4 regions of the Microbulbifer sp. A4B17 genome follow, and region 3 is predicted to be linked to each of the others. Evidence: predicted binding sites of a transcription regulator. Region 3 holds the regulator's gene; each other region holds the start of a gene.
What was found. Region 3 encodes LexA, which represses DNA repair genes until DNA is damaged. Its sites were predicted from a motif close to ACTGTNTNTANANACAGT; they were not measured.
Positions count from the first base shown of each region.

Region 1: the regulator LexA is predicted to act here: its motif matches at 1,567-1,584, upstream of BTJ40_RS11510 (VRR-NUC domain-containing protein).
Region 2: the regulator LexA is predicted to act here: its motif matches at 2,077-2,094, upstream of recA (recombinase RecA).
Region 4: the regulator LexA is predicted to act here: its motif matches at 2,803-2,820, upstream of uvrD (DNA helicase II).

Region 1 covers NZ_CP029064.1:2,581,210-2,586,225, forward strand. Annotated here, with positions in the region: gene BTJ40_RS11500 (hypothetical protein) at 560-979, shown strand; gene BTJ40_RS11505 (hypothetical protein) at 988-1,425, opposite strand; gene BTJ40_RS11510 (VRR-NUC domain-containing protein) at 1,682-3,343, shown strand; gene BTJ40_RS11515 (ATP-dependent DNA helicase) at 3,346-5,016, shown strand, end outside.
Region 2 covers NZ_CP029064.1:3,707,662-3,712,677, forward strand. Annotated here, with positions in the region: gene glpK (glycerol kinase GlpK) at 1-401, opposite strand, end outside; gene BTJ40_RS16320 (regulatory protein RecX) at 502-987, opposite strand; gene recA (recombinase RecA) at 988-2,022, opposite strand; gene BTJ40_RS16330 (CinA family protein) at 2,196-2,708, opposite strand; gene BTJ40_RS16335 (glycoside hydrolase family 16 protein) at 3,400-5,016, shown strand, end outside.
Region 3 covers NZ_CP029064.1:3,130,249-3,135,264, reverse strand. Annotated here, with positions in the region: gene topA (type I DNA topoisomerase) at 1-1,293, shown strand, start outside; gene BTJ40_RS13955 (DUF6586 family protein) at 1,297-1,788, shown strand; gene BTJ40_RS13950 (hypothetical protein) at 1,876-2,133, shown strand; gene lexA (transcriptional repressor LexA) at 2,200-2,805, opposite strand; gene BTJ40_RS13940 (TIGR00730 family Rossman fold protein) at 2,966-3,604, shown strand; gene BTJ40_RS13935 (TetR/AcrR family transcriptional regulator) at 3,890-4,522, shown strand; gene nagZ (beta-N-acetylhexosaminidase) at 4,553-5,016, shown strand, end outside.
Region 4 covers NZ_CP029064.1:4,976,160-4,981,175, reverse strand. Annotated here, with positions in the region: gene gstA (glutathione transferase GstA) at 1-474, shown strand, start outside; gene BTJ40_RS21845 (multidrug effflux MFS transporter) at 486-1,745, opposite strand; gene hexR (transcriptional regulator HexR) at 1,860-2,714, opposite strand; gene uvrD (DNA helicase II) at 2,854-5,016, shown strand, end outside.

The DNA of each region.
Region 1 (5,016 bases), 550 kb from region 3:
AAGCAGTATCTGCCAATTAACCACTAATCATCCGCTTTTCCTAACTTCTGGAGACTGCTAGATAGACACACAGCTTCTAACTTGTTGGTACTGTGGATTCAAAGATCCCAACTATACTCTCTAACCCGAGTGGTGAGCTGGTTCACACTATTGACAAAAACTTAGGCCGGGTGTTGACTTGACACTTGAGGCTTATTTCACATTGTTCAATTTTTGATAGCTCCAAGTCCTACTGATCTCAACACTGAAATTAAAATAACTTCAGATGGAAGCTAAACATTGACAATCAGGTCTCACTAATATTGCAAATTTGTAGGCTATATTGTCACATTCGAGCGATGAGCTGCCTCACATTATCGATAAACAGTTTTACCAAGTGTTGACTTTGAAGCTGCAAGCAATATGCTCGCTGTTCAAATTTTGATAGTCAAAGAGCCTAGCCGCTAAGCAATGATCATCTCAATTTAGCTCAGGGAATGGCGAGAAGTAACTTTCGGGTTGGTAATTGATACCTGTCCGATGTAGTGGTAAATAATAAGGACATTTCAAGATGCAGAATTTGTATCAGGCACCGGACAGCCCTCTTACAGACTCCATTCCACACTACAGACCCAGTATCGGCTGGAAGATACTCTTTTTAGTCCTCGCACCACTGGAGGTTTACTCACAGTACCTGGGTTTTACTGCTGAAGAGTGGGATCTTCCCATCTGGTGGATGCTTTTTAGCCTGTTGGTATATTTCGTATTTTTTGTCGCTCTTTTCGGCTTGGCCTTTTCGAAAAGAATCGCCTTTTCAAATGCATGGCGCTTCTATTTGCCCATTTTGATTTCTACTGACATATTTGAATTTTTCGACATCATAGGAGAGTTCAATATGTCGGTGCTACGAAACCAGATCATCATTATGATTTGGCTTTCGGTGATATTTTTTACTTGGTATGTCGTCTATAAATATCAAAAAGTAATGCGATATTTTTGATAAATACTTTATTGGAAGGTATTTCCCAAATTACCTGAGCCGGTTTGTGTGGTCAGTGCGATTTCACCACTGCCGACCTGGGATGTTGTTTGAATATTGGAGACGCCATTTTGCGTCACAAGAACACTACTGCTAGTACCGCTATGTTGATTAATCTGGGATGAATTCGAATTACCAAACTGATTAAGTACTAGGGAGCTTGAGAACAAAGATCCATCCTGTCCTTGATCTATTTCTGCCATATTCGCTGAGCCGTCTTGGTTGACCTGGGTAATACAGGAAACAACCTCTATCGCAACAATATTTTCGTTGCCTTGATCAAGATTTACGTTATTAGATGCTCCTGACTGGGTAACCTCGCCCACGCTAGAAGTGATATTTTCCTGGTCCATCAGCGTAAAGTTACTGTCTCCAATTTGAATAATAACGCCTGTTGCTGCAGACATATCGGTTTCCTGTTCTATTCGTCCAGTATTCGTATTGCCGATTTGAGTAACTGATGAGTATTTATGGAGCCGCCATAGGAAAAAATGGCTGAATAACTAAGAAGAAAGCTTGGGATTGTTGTTTGTTCACCGGGCCAACTTGCTGTATAACCATACAGCCCCAGAGTGACCTCTGCCTCATTGTTTGCATATCACGTCATAAGGAACTGGTGTGCGGTATCGACGATAGATAGATCGAAAAACTAGCGCTTGTGCCATGACCCAACCGATAGAATTGCCAACTGGCTACTACCTGGACAACTTCAAAGCGTTGATTGAATTTGTTAGCCAACATTATTCCTGGCTTATCACCACATCTGAGCAAAATTTTTTTAAAACCTTCCAAGAGTTGGATATTTATAGCCAGCGGCTCTATGTGCGTTTGCTATCCCGTAAAGGAGTACCTTCCTCTAGAGGATCGCTTTTCCGCCTGGGGAAGCTTAACTACGGTGAGATAGAGAGCATTGAAAGTGCTGCAGCTGTTTTGGATCGCTCCGGGCTACTTTGCTATAATCCAGTGTTAACGGTACAGGAATATCTACCACTATTTACCAAAGCTGAATTATTTGCGGTAGCCCCCTCAGGTTTACCCAAGTCTTTAAGCCGGCCTTCCCTCGAACAACTATTGCTCGAAGAACCCAGTTCGAGTGACTGGTTTGAGAAGTTGCTGTCTCAGCACAGGGTGCTAGCTGTCCACGGTGCCGAACATTTCCAGACTTTCAAACTGTGCTACTTTGGCAACTTGAACCAGGACCTTACCGACTATGTATTACGGGATCTTGGGCTTTATAGATATGAATCCTATCCGCTGGATAAGCAAAATCTCCCCTTTCAAAGCCGGGCACAAATTGACCAGTATCTGCTCTACTATCAATGCCTGGAGCTGTTAGAAGAGCCATTACTGGAAGATGCAGAAGCCATAATAGCCTTATCTGCTCAACTGCCAGAAGGTATTGATGGTGACTCAACCCTGGCTCGTCGGCTGGACAGGATACGTCTTAAGTTGGCACGGCAGCTTGAGCGGCTCAATGCCCTTGAGCAGGCCGATGCACTATATCAACTTTGTAAAACCCCTCCCGCCCGTGAGCGCCGCGCACGAATTGCCGTAAAGCAAGGGTACGACACTCTAGCATTGGAAATATGCGAGGAAATAATAGCTTCCCCTATGGACCAAGCAGAAAGAGAGTTTGCTCTTAGCTTTGGTTACCGCACAGCCAAACGAAGTGGAGGCCTCAACAACTGGCAGGCACCTCATAAAATCCAAGCCCCCACTGAAGTGATAAGTTTGGCGCAGGGGGAAAGCTGTGTTGAGCTACTGGTGGCAGAGCACCTTGAAGGTTCTAGCGGTGGTGAGTGTTTTTATGTAGAGAACACCCTATTCACCGGTGTGTTGGGCCTCTATATTTGGGACATACTGTTTGCACCTGTGCCTGGTGCTTTTTTCAATCCCTTCCAGGTGGCCCCAGCCGATTTTCGCACCGCGGATTTTTACTATTCCCGTCAAGCGCTATTCAGCCAGCGATTGGCCGAAATAGAGCATGAGTCCTTGAAGTCCCGTGTCCTCTCTACCTTTGCAGAGAAACAAGGTATTGCCAACCCTTTAGTTGCTTGGGAGGCTTTGTCTACAGAACTACTTGAGAAGGCGCTGGATAGAATCCCCCCAAGTCATTGGCGTTCAATTTTTAATCGCATGCTCAGTGATATCACACAGAATAGAAATGGGCTGCCAGACCTCATTTGCTTTACTCCCTTCGGTCACTATGAACTCGTGGAAGTTAAAGGTCCTGGGGATCGCTTACAAAAAAACCAAGAACGCTGGCTGGCGTTTTTTGCTGAAGAGGCGATCCCTCATCGGGTAATTCATGTGGAGTGGCACTAGCTTTGAATAGCTTAGAGTCGGCTGAGACTTTGAATCTTTCTGTGGGAGAGCTAGTCGCTTTTTCCTGCCGCAGCGGAGATTTGATTCGGGAGCCAACTTCAGGGCCCTCTGCCCAAGAAGGGATTCGGGCTCATCAGAAGCTACAAAATCAGCGGCCCAAAGGCGCTGAGGCAGAATACAAGCTCAAGATCCAAATAGATTGGATGAAACAGCAGGTTACTTTGGGCGGCCGGGTTGACATTTTTCACCCGAAAAGTGATTTGCATAAACCGGCTCAGCTGGATGAAATTAAGACCACTTATTTACCTCCATCGAAGTTGCCGGAAGCCGCCAAGAAATTGCATTGGGCCCAGCTAAAAATTTACGGCTATTGCCACTTGGTAAATGAAGGCGCTACAGGTGGTACAGATACAGTTGCCCTGCAAGTTGTCTGGTATAACCTCAAGGAGCGCAAGGCCTATCCAGAATGCATAGAGTACCGCTTTAGTGAGTTAGAGGCCTTCACTCTTGAGGCTCTCACAAAATATTTGTGTTGGCGCAGGGCTTGGCAGGAACATCGGCAACGGCTTATTGATACGGCGAAACAGCTCGCTTTCCCTTTCCCACAATACCGCCCCGGCCAGCGCCAACTGGCAGTGGAAGCCTACCGGTGTTTCCGGGACGGTGGTGGGCTGGTGGCTGAAGCTCCCACGGGAACCGGTAAGACAATCAGCACCCTATTCCCAGCCATAAAGGCAATTGGCGAGGAAAAGCTGGATCAGCTGATTTACCTGACAGCAAAGAATTCCGGTCGGCAAATGGTGCGGGAAACCATTGAGGCACTTCAGGCGAGTGGTTTGAAGTTATCTTTACTTGAAATTCAAGCAAAGGAAAAAACCTGTACCTGTAACCTGGGGCTTTGTACTCGTGATGATGACGGCATCTGTCCGAGAACAAGAGGGTTTTATGATCGACTTCCAGTTGCAATGGATGCCCTGCTCGGCCGACCCCAGTTAACTCCCAAAGAGATTGCTGATGTGGCGGATCAGCAGCAAATCTGCCCCTTTGAACTCTCCCTTCAGGTATTGCCTTGGGTAGACTTGGTGGTATGTGATTTCAATTATGTATTTGACCCTTTGGTACGCCTGACCACTTTTCAGGACCAGCGCAATCGCCGCGCACTGTTAATCGATGAAGCTCACAATTTGATCGACCGCGCCCAGGAAATGTACAGTGCAAAGTTATCCCGCCGTGATAGTCACCGCGCAGCTAATGCTTGCAAAGGGCACTCTCCTACATTGCGGAGAAGTATCCAGTCTCTGGTTCGGGCAATTGAAAATTGGATCAAGCGATTGCGAGAAGTTGGTGTAGCTCAACGCCGCAGTACTTTTGAAGGGGGTGAAGTTTGGGTCACTGCAGCAACAGGTGAAGCAGAGAATCCAGAATCGGTTTCCCGAGCAGTGCAAAAAGTGCTCTCCACGGTCAGCCAACTTATAGAAAGCTCTCAGTCGCCCCCGGAAGAAATAGCGGAGTGGTTAAGGTCTGTCTATCGTTACGCTGTTATTGAGCAGGAGCTTTCCGATCAGCATAAAGTCGTCACTCGGGTGATTGACCGGGATGCTCCCTGGCAGGAGCAGGAAATTAAGCTACTTTGTTTAAATGCTGCACAGTTTTTACAGCGATCCTATCAGCAA
Region 2 (5,016 bases), 580 kb from region 3:
GCGGAAAAGTAGGCATCCAGCAATAGGCCACTGCGCTCTCGCAACCAATCAGACCTGCCAAGCTCCCCCAACTCCCGGCATACCTCTGCCGAGCGCCGGCACTGCCATACAATTGCAGGGAAAACAGGCTCGCCGGTATATCTATCCCAGAGAATGGTGGTTTCACGCTGATTGGTAATTCCCACCGCCGTGATATCGGATGCACGGATGCCGGCGCGCTGGAGTGCTGCAGCACAGACCCGCAGAGTTACCGACCAGACCTCTTCCGCATCCTGCTCAACCCAGCCAGGCTGGGGGTAGTGGTTGGGAATTTCGGAGTAACTGCGGCCAATCAGGTTACCCTTACTATCGAAGATAAAGGCCGTAGTACCGGTGGTTCCCTGGTCAATAGACAGGATCATAGGTTTCTCGCGCTTATTCTTTTAATCTCTTACTGCGCCTGAAAAAACGGCCGAAGGCTATCGACCAGTTATCCGGGCAGCAGTCAGAGTATAAGCCCGATTAATTGCCGTCCAGCGCCCAGCCAATCGCATCTGCGGAAAAGCCCCGATAAGCCAGGTATCTCTGGCGCCGCGCCCGCTCCTTCACCCACTGATCCCGTGGAAGCTCAGCCCCCATTGGAGCCCGATATTTTCTCTGTAGTATCTCCGCTGCCAGCTCAAACCAGTCCACCTCCAGTTGATCCAGTGCCTGAGCAACCAATTCACTGCCCACACCTCGCTGTTGGAGCTCCTGGCGAATGCGCATCGGCCCCAGGCCGCGCTGGACACGGGAACGGGCAAAAACTTCGGAAAAGCGCTGGTCGGATTGGTAGTTAAGTTCCTGCAGGCGCTCAAAGAGCGTATCGAAATCGGCGCTGGGGAATTTTGCCGCGAGCTTCTGCCTCAATTCATAACGGGAGTGCTCGCGGCGGGTCAGCAGCTCAAGCGCCGCGCTGAAGAGCGCTTGAGCTGGATCAGCGGAAAAATCCGCTTTTGAGTACGGCATTTACTCTTCCGGTAATTCCGCAGCCTCTTCAGGAGTGGCCGGGACTAAATCACCGAGCAGCTGCGCGCGCAGCTGGCCTTCAATCTCATTGCGAATATCGGGGTTATCGCGCAGGAACTTGGTGGCGTTTGCCTTGCCCTGACCGATCTTATCGCCCTTGTAGCTGTACCAGGCCCCGGCTTTATCCACCAGCCCCATCTTCACACCGTAATCGACAATCTCACCAATCATGTTGATGCCTTCACCATACATGATCTGGAACTCGGTCTGTTTGAACGGAGGAGCTACCTTGTTCTTAACGACTTTCACTCGAGTTTCGTTGCCCACTACTTCATCGCCGTCTTTAACGGAACCGATACGACGGATATCCAGACGCACAGAGGAGTAGAATTTGAGGGCGTTACCACCAGTAGTGGTTTCGGGGCTGCCGAACATAACACCGATCTTCATACGGATCTGGTTGATAAAGATCGCCAGCGTATTGGTGTTCTTGATATTACCAGTGAGCTTACGCAGAGCCTGGGACATCAGGCGAGCCTGTAAGCCGACGTGGGAGTCACCCATTTCACCTTCGATCTCAGCGCGCGGGGTCAGGGCCGCTACAGAGTCCACTACCAGTACATCAACAGCACCGGAACGCACCAGCATATCAGCTACTTCCAACGCCTGCTCACCGGTATCCGGCTGGGATACGATCAGCTCATCGACATTAACACCCAGTTTTTCAGCGTAGATAGGGTCGAGGGCATGCTCAGCATCTACGAAAGCACAGGTACCGCCGTTGCGCTGGGCCTCGGCAATCACCTGCAGGGTTAGGGTGGTCTTACCGGAAGATTCAGGTCCATAGATTTCAACAATACGGCCGCGCGGCAGGCCGCCTATTCCCAGGGCCACATCCAAGCCGAGGGAGCCGGTGGAGATTGCAGGGATACGCTCGCGCTCCTTATCTCCCATACGCATCACAGTACCTTTACCGAACTGACGTTCAATCTGAGATAACGCCGCCTTTAGTGCCTTGTCTTTATTGGAATCCATGACCATTCCCGTATTTCTGAGCTGTATTGATGGTGGCAAGCTTAACGAAGGATTACTGTATAGGCAACCAGTAAATCCATAAGCTGAGTACCAGCTCCAGGCTGAGCTTGCCACCTATGGAATAGAGGTCTGTAGCTGAGATGAAAGGGGAAGAATTGCCCCAGTGGATACGCTCAAACCGGATGCTCATGGATTATCGACAACATCCCCTTCAGTGCCTTCACCACTGTCTGCGATTGCACCTCAGCTCGATTACCGTTAAATAAAAAACACTTCGCATCGATCTGCACCGGCTCCTGCCCCTCCGCATGGGCCCAGGCAATCCAAACAGTGCCGACCGGCTTCTCGGCAGTACCGCCATCGGGCCCGGCAATACCGCTTACCGCTACGGCGAGATTGGCATCCATCATCGCCAAAGCTCCACAAGCCATCTGCCGCGCAACCGGCTCGCTCACAGCACCAAATTGCTTGAGGTCATTGCTGTCGACGCCTAAAACATTGTGTTTGATGCGGTTGGCATAACTTACAATTGATCCATCAAACCAGTTAGAGGCACCGGCAATAGAGGTAATAGCCGCCGCAATCGCGCCACCAGTACAAGATTCTGCCGATGTCACTCGCCAATCCCGCTTTTCCAGCTCCCGGCCCAACTCGCCGGCAAGCCCGGTTATATCTCTGTGGTCCACTATTTCTTCCTGTTAAACCATTCCTGTGCCCTAGTTCCGACATTACAGCACAGAAGTGGGCACTTATTCTGACTGCCGACCAGCGGCAACTTACAAGTCCATTTTACCCCTGCTGCTCCACAGCCGAAAATACAACCACACCACCAATACTGAACCGTTAAGAATCCTATCGCTTCGACACACACTCTCGCAGGCACGAAAAGATAACCCCCCCAAGTAACCACACAAGCGCAGAAAAGATTTAATAGCCAAAAATTGCCAACAGGCATCAAGCCTATAAATCTGATTTTCACCGCCAACTCACCTCAGATTTAGAATTTAAATTTTAAAAGGGAGATAAATTCGACAAATAATTTCAAATGGTGAAATTAAGAGGCAACAGCAAACTAAAAAGCAAACGTGAATAAACATGGAATTGCTTTAATCCAAACCCTGCGAGTGAGTACATAAAGCAAATGATTTTTGTTTATGCGATAAGCTGGACCAGTCTTACGATGAAGAGCCCATGCTTTCGCTTTGCAACAATCGGCTTTTTGTTAGTCTGTTACTGCTGTACTAAACAAGTAAATATCAAAATAAAAAACAGAAAATCTCCAAGCCCAACAACCATTAATCATCGTGGCAAATTACAGCCACTATAAAAACATAATGAAGTTGGCATCCCCATAGATAATTAAAGAAAGACAAGACCATGAACTTAAAAAAATCAGCGATCGCGGCTGCTATTGTCGGCGCCTGCGTGTCCTCACTTGCCAATTCGAAAACACTGGTATGGGAAGATAATTTTGATGGTGACAGCATCGACAAATCCGTATGGACCTACGATGTAGGCAACTCAGGCTGGGGTAACAATGAGCTGCAAACCTACACCGATGACACTGCCAATGCCTATGTCGAAGATGGCAACCTTATCATTCAGGCACTGCAAAACGACGACGGCAGTTTTACTTCTGCCCGTCTGAAATCCCTGGGCCGCATGACTTATAAATACGGCACCATCGAAGCCCGTATTAAGTTGCCTGATCTGGATGCCGGCTTATGGCCCGCCTTCTGGCAACTGGGCGGCGACTACGGCCAGGTAGGCTGGCCCGCCTGCGGTGAACTGGATATTCTCGAAGCCGGCATGGCTGAAGCTCTTAGTGCCGGTACAGTAAACTCAGAAGTTTCCGGCGCTTTCCACTGGTGGCATGAGTCCGATGACTACACCGGCCAGGCAGACTACGGTCAATCCAAAAACCTTGTTGACGACTTCGGTTCCAGTACAGACCTCACCGAGGACTACCATATTTTCGGTATGACCTGGACACCAGACAGTATTGTCATGTGGGTCGATGATGAAGCCAACGAAGTTATCAGCATCGGGAGTGATGACCCAGCATTTGATGAATTCCGCCAGCACCATTTCCTGATTCTGAATTTGGCGGTAGGAGGTATTTTCCCGGAGATTTATGCCAATAGCGAAATCACCGCCCCGATGCCCGCCAAAATGTACGTGGACTATGTCCGCATCTACGATAACGACGACAGCAGCTACAGCACGGAAATTGCCTTGGCTGAAGACACTGCAAAAAATGGTGATGTCGGCGTATTTTCCGAAGGCAGTAACCTCTCCGAATCCCTGCAGCTTGGCACCGATACAGAAATGTATGTCTGGAATCAAAACAGCATGACAGCCACTGTCAGTGCCGAAGCCGCCGAGGGCGATGAAGCCCTGGAATTTGATATTACCGCTGGTGAATGGTTTGGCATGGGCTTCTGGATGCACTATGACCTGAATCTGATGAACTACGAGAACGGTCATCTTAACTTCAAAATGAAAACCACCAGCAGCCAGACCATCGGCATCGGTATTTCCAGTACTGGTAGCGGGGATGCATGGGTGGACCTGGTAGACGGTGACGATACCTACGGCTTGGAGCGCGATGGCGAGTGGCATCAGGTCAGTATCCCCCTAAGCAAACTGGGAGTGGACTTCAACACTATCAGCCAGGCATTTATGATTCGAGGTGATGCCGCTTCTGAAGATTTTGTTCTGGCCATTGACGATATCTACTTTAGCGAAAGTGTTGAAAAAACAGCACCGACTGGTGTCTTCTCTCTCTACACCGAAACTACAGAGGCCAATTCAACTTTCACACTGGGAACTGATGGCAACCTGTATATTTGGGGCGATACCCTGCTGGAAGCCACTCAAACTCCATTTGAAGGTGAAGAGTCACTCTCCTATTACTCCTCCGGTGCCGGCTGGTTTGGAATGGCATTTACTGCCGACAGTTACTATGACCTGTCCGCTTTCGATAATGATTCC
Region 3 (5,016 bases):
AAGGTTGGCGACAAGCTGTCCCTACAGCAACTTGACCCCAAACAGCACTTTACCAAGCCGCCGGCGCGGTTTAGTGAAGCGGCTCTGGTTAAGGAATTGGAGAAGCGCGGCATCGGTCGCCCATCCACCTACGCTTCCATTATTTCCACGATTCAGGATCGTGGTTATGTGCGGCTGGAGAACCGCCGTTTTTATGCAGAGAAAATGGGAGATATTGTTACCGACCGCCTCAGTGAAAGCTTCAAGAACCTGATGGATTACGGATTTACCGCAAACCTGGAGGAATCCCTGGATGCGGTTGCCGACGGTGATAAAGGTTGGAAGCAACTGCTCGATGAGTTTTACCTGGACTTTTCCGGGCGCCTGGAAAAAGCGCAATCTGCTGACGCGGGAATGCGTCGCAATACGCCGACAGATACCGATATCGAGTGCACCAAGTGTGGCCGCCACATGCAGATCCGCACCGGCTCCACTGGGGTATTCCTGGGTTGTTCCGGATACGCGCTGCCGCCTAAAGAGCGCTGTACCAATACCATGAATCTGGTTTCAGGCGATGAAGCGGTCGATGCGGATAAAGATGAGGAAGCTGAATCCAGATTGCTGCGGGAGAAGCGCCGCTGCGGCAAGTGCGGCACAGCCATGGATAGCTACCTGCTGGATGAACAGCGCAAATTGCATATTTGTGGCAATAACCCGGATTGCAACGGCTACGAGATAGAGCAGGGCACTTTTAAAATCAAAGGCTATGACGGCCCTATCATCGAGTGCGATAAGTGTGGCAGTGATATGCAGTTGAAGTCGGGCCGCTTCGGCAAGTACTTTGGTTGTACTAACGAAGACTGTAAAAACACCCGTAAGTTATTGAAAAATGGGCAGCCGGCGCCACCAAAAATGGATCCGGTTCCCATGCCTGAACTGGCATGTATCAAAGTGGAGGATCACTATATCCTGCGCGATGGTGCCTCTGGCCTATTCCTGGCTGCCAGTCAGTTCCCGAAAAACCGTGAGACTCGTGCTCCCTTGGTCAAAGAATTGCTTCCTCATCAGAGCGAGATAGATCCAAAGTACAGCTTCCTGTTTTCTGCACCGACACAGGATGACAGCGGGCGGGATACCGTGGTTCGTTTCAGTCGCAAAACTCAGGAGCAATATGTTCAGTCTGAGGAAGAGGGCAAGGCTACTGGTTGGCGTGCTTTTTATCGCGATGGTGGTTGGAAAGTAGAGGCTTCTACCAAGAGCACTGCCGCCAAGCGCAAGAAGCCTGCGGCTAAAAAAACGGCGGCAAAGAAGTAGATAATGACTAACCCTTATACGATTCATGTCACTTCGGCTCTGCGCAAGAGCCAGCTGTTGCTGCAGCAGCCATGGGATATGCCCCTTCAGCGCGATGCGCTGGAGGAGGCTGCCTTGATGCAGCTGTGCAAAGCCTACCGGGCCTTTCTTGCGGAACAGGCGACTCAGCTTCAGCTCGAATTTGAGCCGGAGTCCCCGCAGTTAATTATTGATGCGCTAAGGGGGCAGGGAAGGGCCAGCGCGGAGGCTAATGAGTTATCTGGCTTGGTTAGCGACCCACAAAGCTGGCTGTTTCATATGCTCCACGCCTGGAAAGAACAGCAGAAAATATCTGTGGTTGCGGGTGATAAAAAACAGCAGGCAAATTTAATCCCGTTGTACAGTGATGTTGCCAAGCCGGAATTTGCACCCTTGTCCAAAGAGCTGCTGTTCGAATGGCATCGCTGCTTGAACGAGTTGGTGGTGAGGCAGCGCGCTCATTTGGATGAGTGCTGAAGAACCCCCCATAAAACGAGCGAATGAAACTTTTCGCGAGCCTGTGGTACACTGGGCGCAAACTGTTGTGCCGTGAAGGAAAAGCGAATGTCCTCCGAAACTTTTGAAATTATCGAGCTGGCTAATGGCGATGTAGCCTTGCGTCGTGCTGGCCATAAGGAGGACCCTTTGGTGAGCATTTCTTTTTCTGCAGAAAGTCTTCAGTTTCTGCGAAAGAATAAGGTTGCTGTGGCCCGAGCCATGTTGGAAGCGGGTATTGAAGCTGTACAAAATCTGGACGATCTTGAAGCAGGTTACTTCGAAGAAGAAGACGAGTTGATGCCGGTAAATCATACTATCCACTAATACCAGCATTACCACGGGTTTTAATAACAGCGGCCAATGGCCGCTGTTATTGTTTTGAGGATATGCTCAAGGTGTCTGGCGGATCACCCCTACCGCCAATCCCTCAATAACAAAGTTCTTATCTCTCATATCGACTTGAATTAATTCAAAGTCATCATTTTCAGGAAGCAGCTGAACGGTTGCCTGGTTCCCTTTGCGACGAAAGCGTTTCACGGTGACTTCGTCATCGATACGGGCAACTACGATTTGGCCGTTACGCACCTGTTCGGTCTTTTGTACCGCCAGTAAATCTCCGTCGAGAATACCTGCATCTCGCATACTCATGCCGTGCACTCTAAGCAAGTAGTCTGCGGGTGGATGGAAGAAGCTCGCGGGCAAGTCGCAATAATCTTCAATATGTTCATTGGCGAGGATCGGGTTCCCCGCAGCAACCCTTCCTACAATTGGCAGGCCGGATTGGTGATCGGGTATTCGTATGCCTCGGGAGGCGCCGGCAACCATCTCAATGGCGCCTTTTCTGGCGAGCGCTTTCAGGTGTTCCTCGGCGGCATTGGGCGAGCGGAAGCCGAGCTCCTGGGCAATTTCTGCCCGTGTTGGTGGGTAGCCTGTTTCATCCAGGTAGGACTTGATCAGGTCGAGAACCTGGGACTGACGAGCGGTGAGATTGGTCATAGATTTACCTAGTTTTCTGTATTTATATACAGTTGCTGGAATTATATACAGATTTATTGTTCGTGCAATCCTCAGGTTTTAGCCTTTGTGAGCTGCTACATTGAGGGAGAAAGTAAGGAGACAAGAAAACGTTGAAGGAACTGACAATGAGGGAAAAATAATGTTGGATGCAAAAATGCAGGAAGCCTGGAGAGTGCTTCGTATTCAGTCTGAACTGGTTGATGGAATTGAGCGACTGATAGCCTTGGGTGGCGCTGTGACAGTATTTGGAGGGGCTAGGTTCACAGAAGACAGCGCCGAGTATAAGCAGGGCGTTAAACTGGGGGAGCTTCTTGCAGCGGAAGGTATTCCCGTGATCACCGGTGGTGGGCCGGGACTGATGGAGGCCTGTAACCGAGGGGCCTTTGGGCAGCCGGGCACATCGATTGGATTAAATATAGAGCTGCCTTTTGAGCAGGCGGCAAATCCATATCAGGATATCAGTTTGAATTTCCGTTACTTTTTTGTGCGGAAATTTATGTTTGTAAAACACGCGCTCGGATTCGTCGGGCTTCCCGGGGGATATGGCACCCTGGATGAGCTGTTTGAAGCGCTTACCCTGGTGCAAACACAGAAAGTGCGGCGTTTTCCTATTGTGCTGGTGGGTAAGCACTACTGGAGCGGGCTTTACGATTGGTTGGTGAATACCGTTTTGGAACGCGACTGTATCGATGCCGGCGATCTCGATCTCTTTCATGTTGTTGATAGTGTAGATGAGGCTGCGGCTTTGATAATGAAATATATGCAGGTGAAAGATTAATTGCTCCAGGAGAAAATTAAAGTACTAAAGATTTTTTCAGAATGATGCTTGTTTGCGCCGCTTTCACTGCAGAGGGTTGAGACGGCTGGTGGGAGTAGGATGCCTGTCTAAGTTGGCGGGAGATCAATTCCCTGGGTACTGATCTTACCGCCACTCATACTTTTCCCTGTTATTTTTGCTCTTGAGTCTCGTCTGTTGGACTCTTGCCGAGCTGACTCTGCGACGGTGAGAATGTGCTACTCTGGCGTCGATTAAACGTATGTTTTAAATGGTAGTTTGAGACTTATGAGCCAAGCAGATACGGTCAGCCGGATACTCGACGCAGCGGAAGTGCTGTTTGCTGAACGGGGTTTTACTGAGACCTCATTGAGAACAATCACCAGCACAGCCGGCGTCAATCTGGCAGCGGTTAACTATCACTTCGGTTCTAAAAAGGAATTGATACAGGCGGTATTTGAGCGCTTTTTAACACCTTTTACCTGTGCGTTGGAAGCAGAGCTTGATCGTCGCCTTGCCCTGGGGCAGCCCTTGGGGGTGGAGGAGCTGATTGAATGTCTCTATCGGGTTGGGCTCGGAAGCCTGGGGCTGGAGGGGAAGGATCCGCAGCGATTTATGCGCCTCTTGGGGTTAGCATATACCCAGTTTCAAGGGCACCTGCGCCGATTCATCGTATCCCGATATGGCGATACCTATCGCCGATTTGCCGGACTACTGGCCGAAGCTCTGCCGGGCTTAGACCCGGAAACTTTCTACTGGCGCCTTTATTTTATGCTGGGTGCGACCATTTTTACACTGTCGAGCCACGATGCCATTGAGGCTATCCTGCAGGAAGATTTTGGCGCCGACAGTACGCTCAGCCAGACCCTTGAGCGATTGGTGCCGGCGGCTTCAGCCATGCTGAAGGTGGAAAATCATTGAGTGTGCTCATAAAGCGATAAGGAATTTTATATGTCTCTACCACTCGGACCCGTAATGGTGGATATCGAGGGGCTTGAACTTACCGATGAAGACTGCGAGCTGCTCAGGCACCCGCTGGTGGGAGGGCTTATCTTCTTTGCCCGCAACTACCGTGACCGCCAGCAGCTCATTCAACTGGTGAAGTCGATCCGTGCTGTGCGCCCGGAAATCCTGTTGGCTGCGGATCAGGAGGGTGGCAGGGTTCAGCGGTTTCGCGATGATTTTACGCGGATACCATCCATGCAGGCCCTAGGCTCTGTGGCCAGTGGTGAGCAATTGCAGGATGTGGGCTGGCTGCTGGCGTCGGAGTTGCTTGCAGTGGGGGTGGACTTTAGTTTTGCCCCGGTTCTGGATGCGGATGACAGTCACAGCCGGGTGATTGGTGATCGTAGTTTTAGCCCCGATCCGGCCAGGTTAACCGCTCTGGCCCGCCCGTTTATTCAGGGGATGCGCGA
Region 4 (5,016 bases), 1.8 Mb from region 3:
AGGATAAACCCAAAAGGATATGTACCCGCACTGCAACTTGAGGGGGGTGAAGTGCTTACTGAAGGTCCTGCGATTGTTCAGTTTCTGGCGGAGCAAAAACCCGATGCACAGTTAGCGCCAGCGGTGGGTACCCTGGCCCACTACCGGGTCTTGGAGTGGCTGAATTTTCTCAGCGCAGAGGTCCATAAATTATTCAGACCACTTTTCTGGAATGGTACAGAGAAGGAACAAGAGTACTCCAGGGAGCGGCTAATCCACTGGTTTGATTATATCGAGGGGTGCCTGAATAAGGACTATTTAATGGGGGACAGTTTCTGCGTTGCCGATGCTTACTTGTATGTGCTTTCGCGGTGGTTGAAGCTTCAGCAGTTTGATATGTCACGTTGGCCCCAGCTTCAGGCTTTCCAGAAGCGCATGGAAGAGCGGCCAGCAGTACAGCGGGCCCTTCAAGAAGAGGGGTTGGAAGCTGTATAAAAAAGCCTCAATTAACGTGGGGTAAACCTCCGGCTAGCCGGTATATCTGATTCTATCGGTTTGCGTGCCCTGGCCAGGAAAAGTGCGGATAGCAGTGCCACAAAGGCACAACCTGCCATTGATCCTGCAATAGGTGTCAGGGTTCCTGTATGCAGGCTGCTTACCAGTCCACCCAATATACCCCCTGTGATAAATATGGTGGCGCCATAGAGTGCATTAGCGCTGCCACTGATTTTCGGGAAAAACTCCAGGTAACAGGCGGCGGCGTTGGGCCCGGTAATTCCGATGGAACTCATTACCAAAACCAGTGGAATCATCCACAGGGTTAACTCTTTAACCCCGGTCATGGTACCCAGAACTAACAGTCCGCACCCCAATAACTGCAAGGCAATACCCGCCAAGAGGATATTGCGCGGCTCGAAAAAGTTCAGCAGGCGGATATTCACCTGAACCATAAAGATTAGTCCGAGCACGCAGATACCGAAAAACAGCGGAAACTGATTCGCGCTAACACCGAAATAATCCATAAACACAAAGGGCGCGGTGGTGATGTAGATAAACATCGAACCGCTGACACAGGCCTGTGCAATCAGGAACCCAATCGCGCGGGGGTTGCGCAAAACCTGGCCGTAGCTGCCTACGAGAGACTTTAGCGGCATTAACTGACGGCGCGCTCGGGTAAAGCGGGAGACGGTCTCCGGCAGTAGCAGCTGCACTAATACGAGCATTGCCAGAGCGTACAGTAACAAAAAGACGAAAATACTCTGCCAGCCGCCCACGGCTAGCAATGCAGAACCGATCACCGGGGCGATCAGCGGTGCAATGAGCATGATGGTGCTGATCAAGGAAATTATTTTTGCCGCTTCACGGCCACTGTGCAGGTCGCGCACTATGGCGGCGCAGATCACTGTGGCAAAGCCGCCGCCGACCGCCTGGAAAAAGCGCAGGATAATCAGTTGGTCTACATGATCGGTAAACAGGACCAACAGGGAGCTGACCATATAAATGCTGAGGCCGATAGTTCCTACCAAACGCCTCCCCCAGCGATCCGATAGCGGCCCGCCAAACAGCTGCCCGAGGGCAAAGCCCAGCAGGAAGCTGGATACCGAGTACTGCACCCGCTCAACTTCTGTATCCAGGGCTGCAGCCATCGACGGAATTGCGGGCAGGTAGCTATCGATCGAAAAAGGTGTCAGGGAAACGAGGGCGGCAAGCCACACCACCAGCCAGCGCGGTGCTTTGTCTTCCGTGGTCGAAGCGGTGGATGTCATCTTGTTGCTCTGGTACAGCCTGGAGGGATCTCCCCGAAAACGCAATTGGCGGGAAAAGGCTATGGTGGAGACGGGCGGGCAACTATCCAGTGCCCACCTTGGATAAGTGGGAGTTTAGTGCTTGTCTTCCCGCAATGTGTACAGTCCCTGCTTCAGTTTCAACAGGTGCTCCTGTAGCTGAGGGCCTTTGCGCTGGGCTACACCGATGGCGAGCACATCAATCACCACCAGGTGAGCAATGCGTGAGGACAGCGGTGTGTAGATCTCGATATCTTCTTCCACATCCACTTCCAGGGGGATGCTGGCTTGTTGTGCCACCGGCGAGCCGCTGGGCGCCAGGCCAACCACCAGAGCACCTTGCTCTTTTGCCATGCTCATGGAGCGAAGCAGCGCCTTGGTGCGACCGCTCTGGGAGATAGCCACGACTACGTCTCCCGGTTGCATGGACATGGCCGACATATTCTGGATGTGGTGGTCCGAGTGGGCGGCGGTGGCCAGTTGCAGGCGGAAGAACTTGTGCTGGGCATCGGCGGCGACAGCACCGGAGGCACCAAAACCGAAGAATTCCACCCGCTTGGAGGCGGCCATTGCCGTGACTGCGGCCTCAAGGGCGCGGTCGTCAATTCTATCGCGAACTTTCAGCAGGGTATCCACCGTGGAGTCGAAAACCTTGCGCTTGTACTCGGCAATGGTGTCCGTTTCCGTAACCGCAATCTGGCCAAAGCTGGGGCTGGAAGCCAGCTGCTGCGCCAGGTTCAGCTTGAACTCCTGGAATCCGGAGCAGCCCACGGCGCGACAAAAGCGCACCACAGTAGGTTCACTCACCTGGGCTTCAGTGGCCAGGTCGACGATACGCATATGAATGATTTCATCGGGGTTGGCGAGAATATACTCCGCCACCTTGCGCTCTGATTTGCGCATGGATGACAGTTGTTCACTGATTCGTTGCGTTACTTCCGCCGGTTTCACAGGACTTCCTTCTCTATGCCAGTTGGCGCAGTTTAGCTGCTGTGCCCTCCGCTGGCGAGCGACATTACATTGTCAGGCAGGGCAAAATCCTGTTTATTTACACAGGTCTTGTGCATCAGCTCTGGTACAATCTTCGCCCATGGACGTATCTCAGATTTTAGACCCCCTCAACGACGCCCAGCGCGAAGCAGTAGCTGCCGCGCCCGGCAATCAATTGGTTCTGGCCGGTGCCGGCTCGGGCAAGACCCGGGTGCTGGTACACCGCATCGCCTGGCTGATGCAGGTGGAGGGCGCCTCGCCCTACTCCATTATGGCGGTAACCTTTACCAACAAGGCGGCCCGCGAGATGCGCGCCCGTATCGAAGAGCTGCTGGGGGTGAATACCTTTGGCATGTGGGTGGGCACCTTCCACGGCCTGGCTCACCGCCTGCTCAGGGCTCACTGGCAAGAAGCCAAGTTGCCGCAGAATTTCCAGATTCTGGATTCCGATGACCAGCTTCGCCTGATCAAGCGGATACAGGCAGATCTGGGGCTGGATGATAAGAAGTGGTCACCGCGTGAAACCCAGTGGTGGATTGGCGCGCAGAAAGATGAAGGTCTGCGTCCGCAATATATCAATGCCGGCGCCGATCCCTGGTTGCAGACCATGGTGCGAATCTACTTCGCCTATGAAGAGGCCTGTCAGCGCGGTGGATTGGTGGATTTCGGTGAGCTGCTGCTACGCGCCCACGAGCTCTGGCTGAATAACGACGCTATTCTGGCCCACTACCGACGGCGCTTCCCCCATATCCTGGTGGATGAGTTCCAGGATACCAACACGATTCAATATGCCTGGCTGCGCCTACTTGCCGGTGAGCAGTGCCATATCACCGCCGTGGGTGACGATGACCAGTCCATCTACGGCTGGCGCGGTGCCAAGATCGAGAATATCCAGCACTTTTCCACAGATTTACGAGAAGTGCAGACGGTGCGACTGGAGCAGAACTACAGATCCACCTCCACCATTCTGAACGCGGCTAATGCGGTGATCGCTAATAACAGTGGTCGCTTGGGCAAGGAGTTGTGGACCAAGGGCGAAGAGGGTGAGCCCATCGCCGTCTACGCGGCCTACAACGAACAGGATGAATCGCGCTTTATTGTCGAGCGCATCAATGACTGGGTGCGCGACGGTAATCGCCGCGACAGCATCGCTATCCTCTACCGCTCCAATGCCCAATCCCGGGTACTTGAAGAGGGGCTTTTGCGCGAGCAGGTGCCCTACCGTATCTATGGCGGCCAGCGCTTCTACGAGCGCCTGGAAATCAAGAATGCCCTGTCTTATTTACGCCTGATTACCAACCGCGATGATGATACTGCGTTTGAACGAGTGGTGAATACGCCCACCCGTGGCATCGGTGCGCGCACTGTAGAGATGGTGCGTTCTTATGCCCGGGAGCAGGGCTGCTCCCTGTGGCAGGCGGCCAAGCTGATGTTGCAGCAACGGGTATTGGCTGCTCGCGCCGGCAATGCCCTGCAGAGCTTCCTGGACCTGATTAACCAGCTGGCAGCGAATGCAGAAGATAAAGAGTTGGATGCTATTGCTGAGGATGTGATCGAAAACAGCGGTTTGCTGGAGTTTCACGGCAAAGAGAAAGGCGAGAAAGGCCAAACACGGGTGGAGAACTTGCAGGAACTGGTCACTGCCTGTCGCGGCTTTACCGGTGCAGGCCTGCCCGAGGGAGAGGAAGATGAGGAGGAAATTCCCCTTCTTAACCAGTTCCTCGACAGCGCTGCCCTTGATGCCGGTGAAGGCCAGGCGGATGAGTTTGAGGATGCCGTCCAGCTGATGACCCTGCACTCCGCCAAAGGTCTGGAGTTTCCCCTGGTATTTATGGCGGGTGTGGAAGAAAACCTGTTCCCCCACAAGATGTCGGCGCAGGAGCCCGGCCGCATGGAGGAGGAGAGACGCCTCTGCTACGTGGGTATCACCCGCGCCATGCGCAAGCTATACATTACCTACGCGGAAAACCGGCGTCTGTTTGGCAGCGAAACCTATAACAGCCCTTCCCGCTTTATCGGCGAAATTCCGTCCAAGTTTGTACAAGAAGTGCGCCTGAAGACCGAAATTTCCCGCCCTCTCTATCAGGCGGACTACGGCAAGGTAGGCCAGTTTTCCGACCCGGCGCCAGACTTCGATGATTTGCCCCCGCTGGTTCTGGGAGGGCGAGTGGACCATGCCAAGTTTGGTGAAGGAACTGTCATTGAGTTTGAGGGAACGGGTCCTCGAATGCGGGTGCTGGTTAATTTTGACGATGTTGGCGAC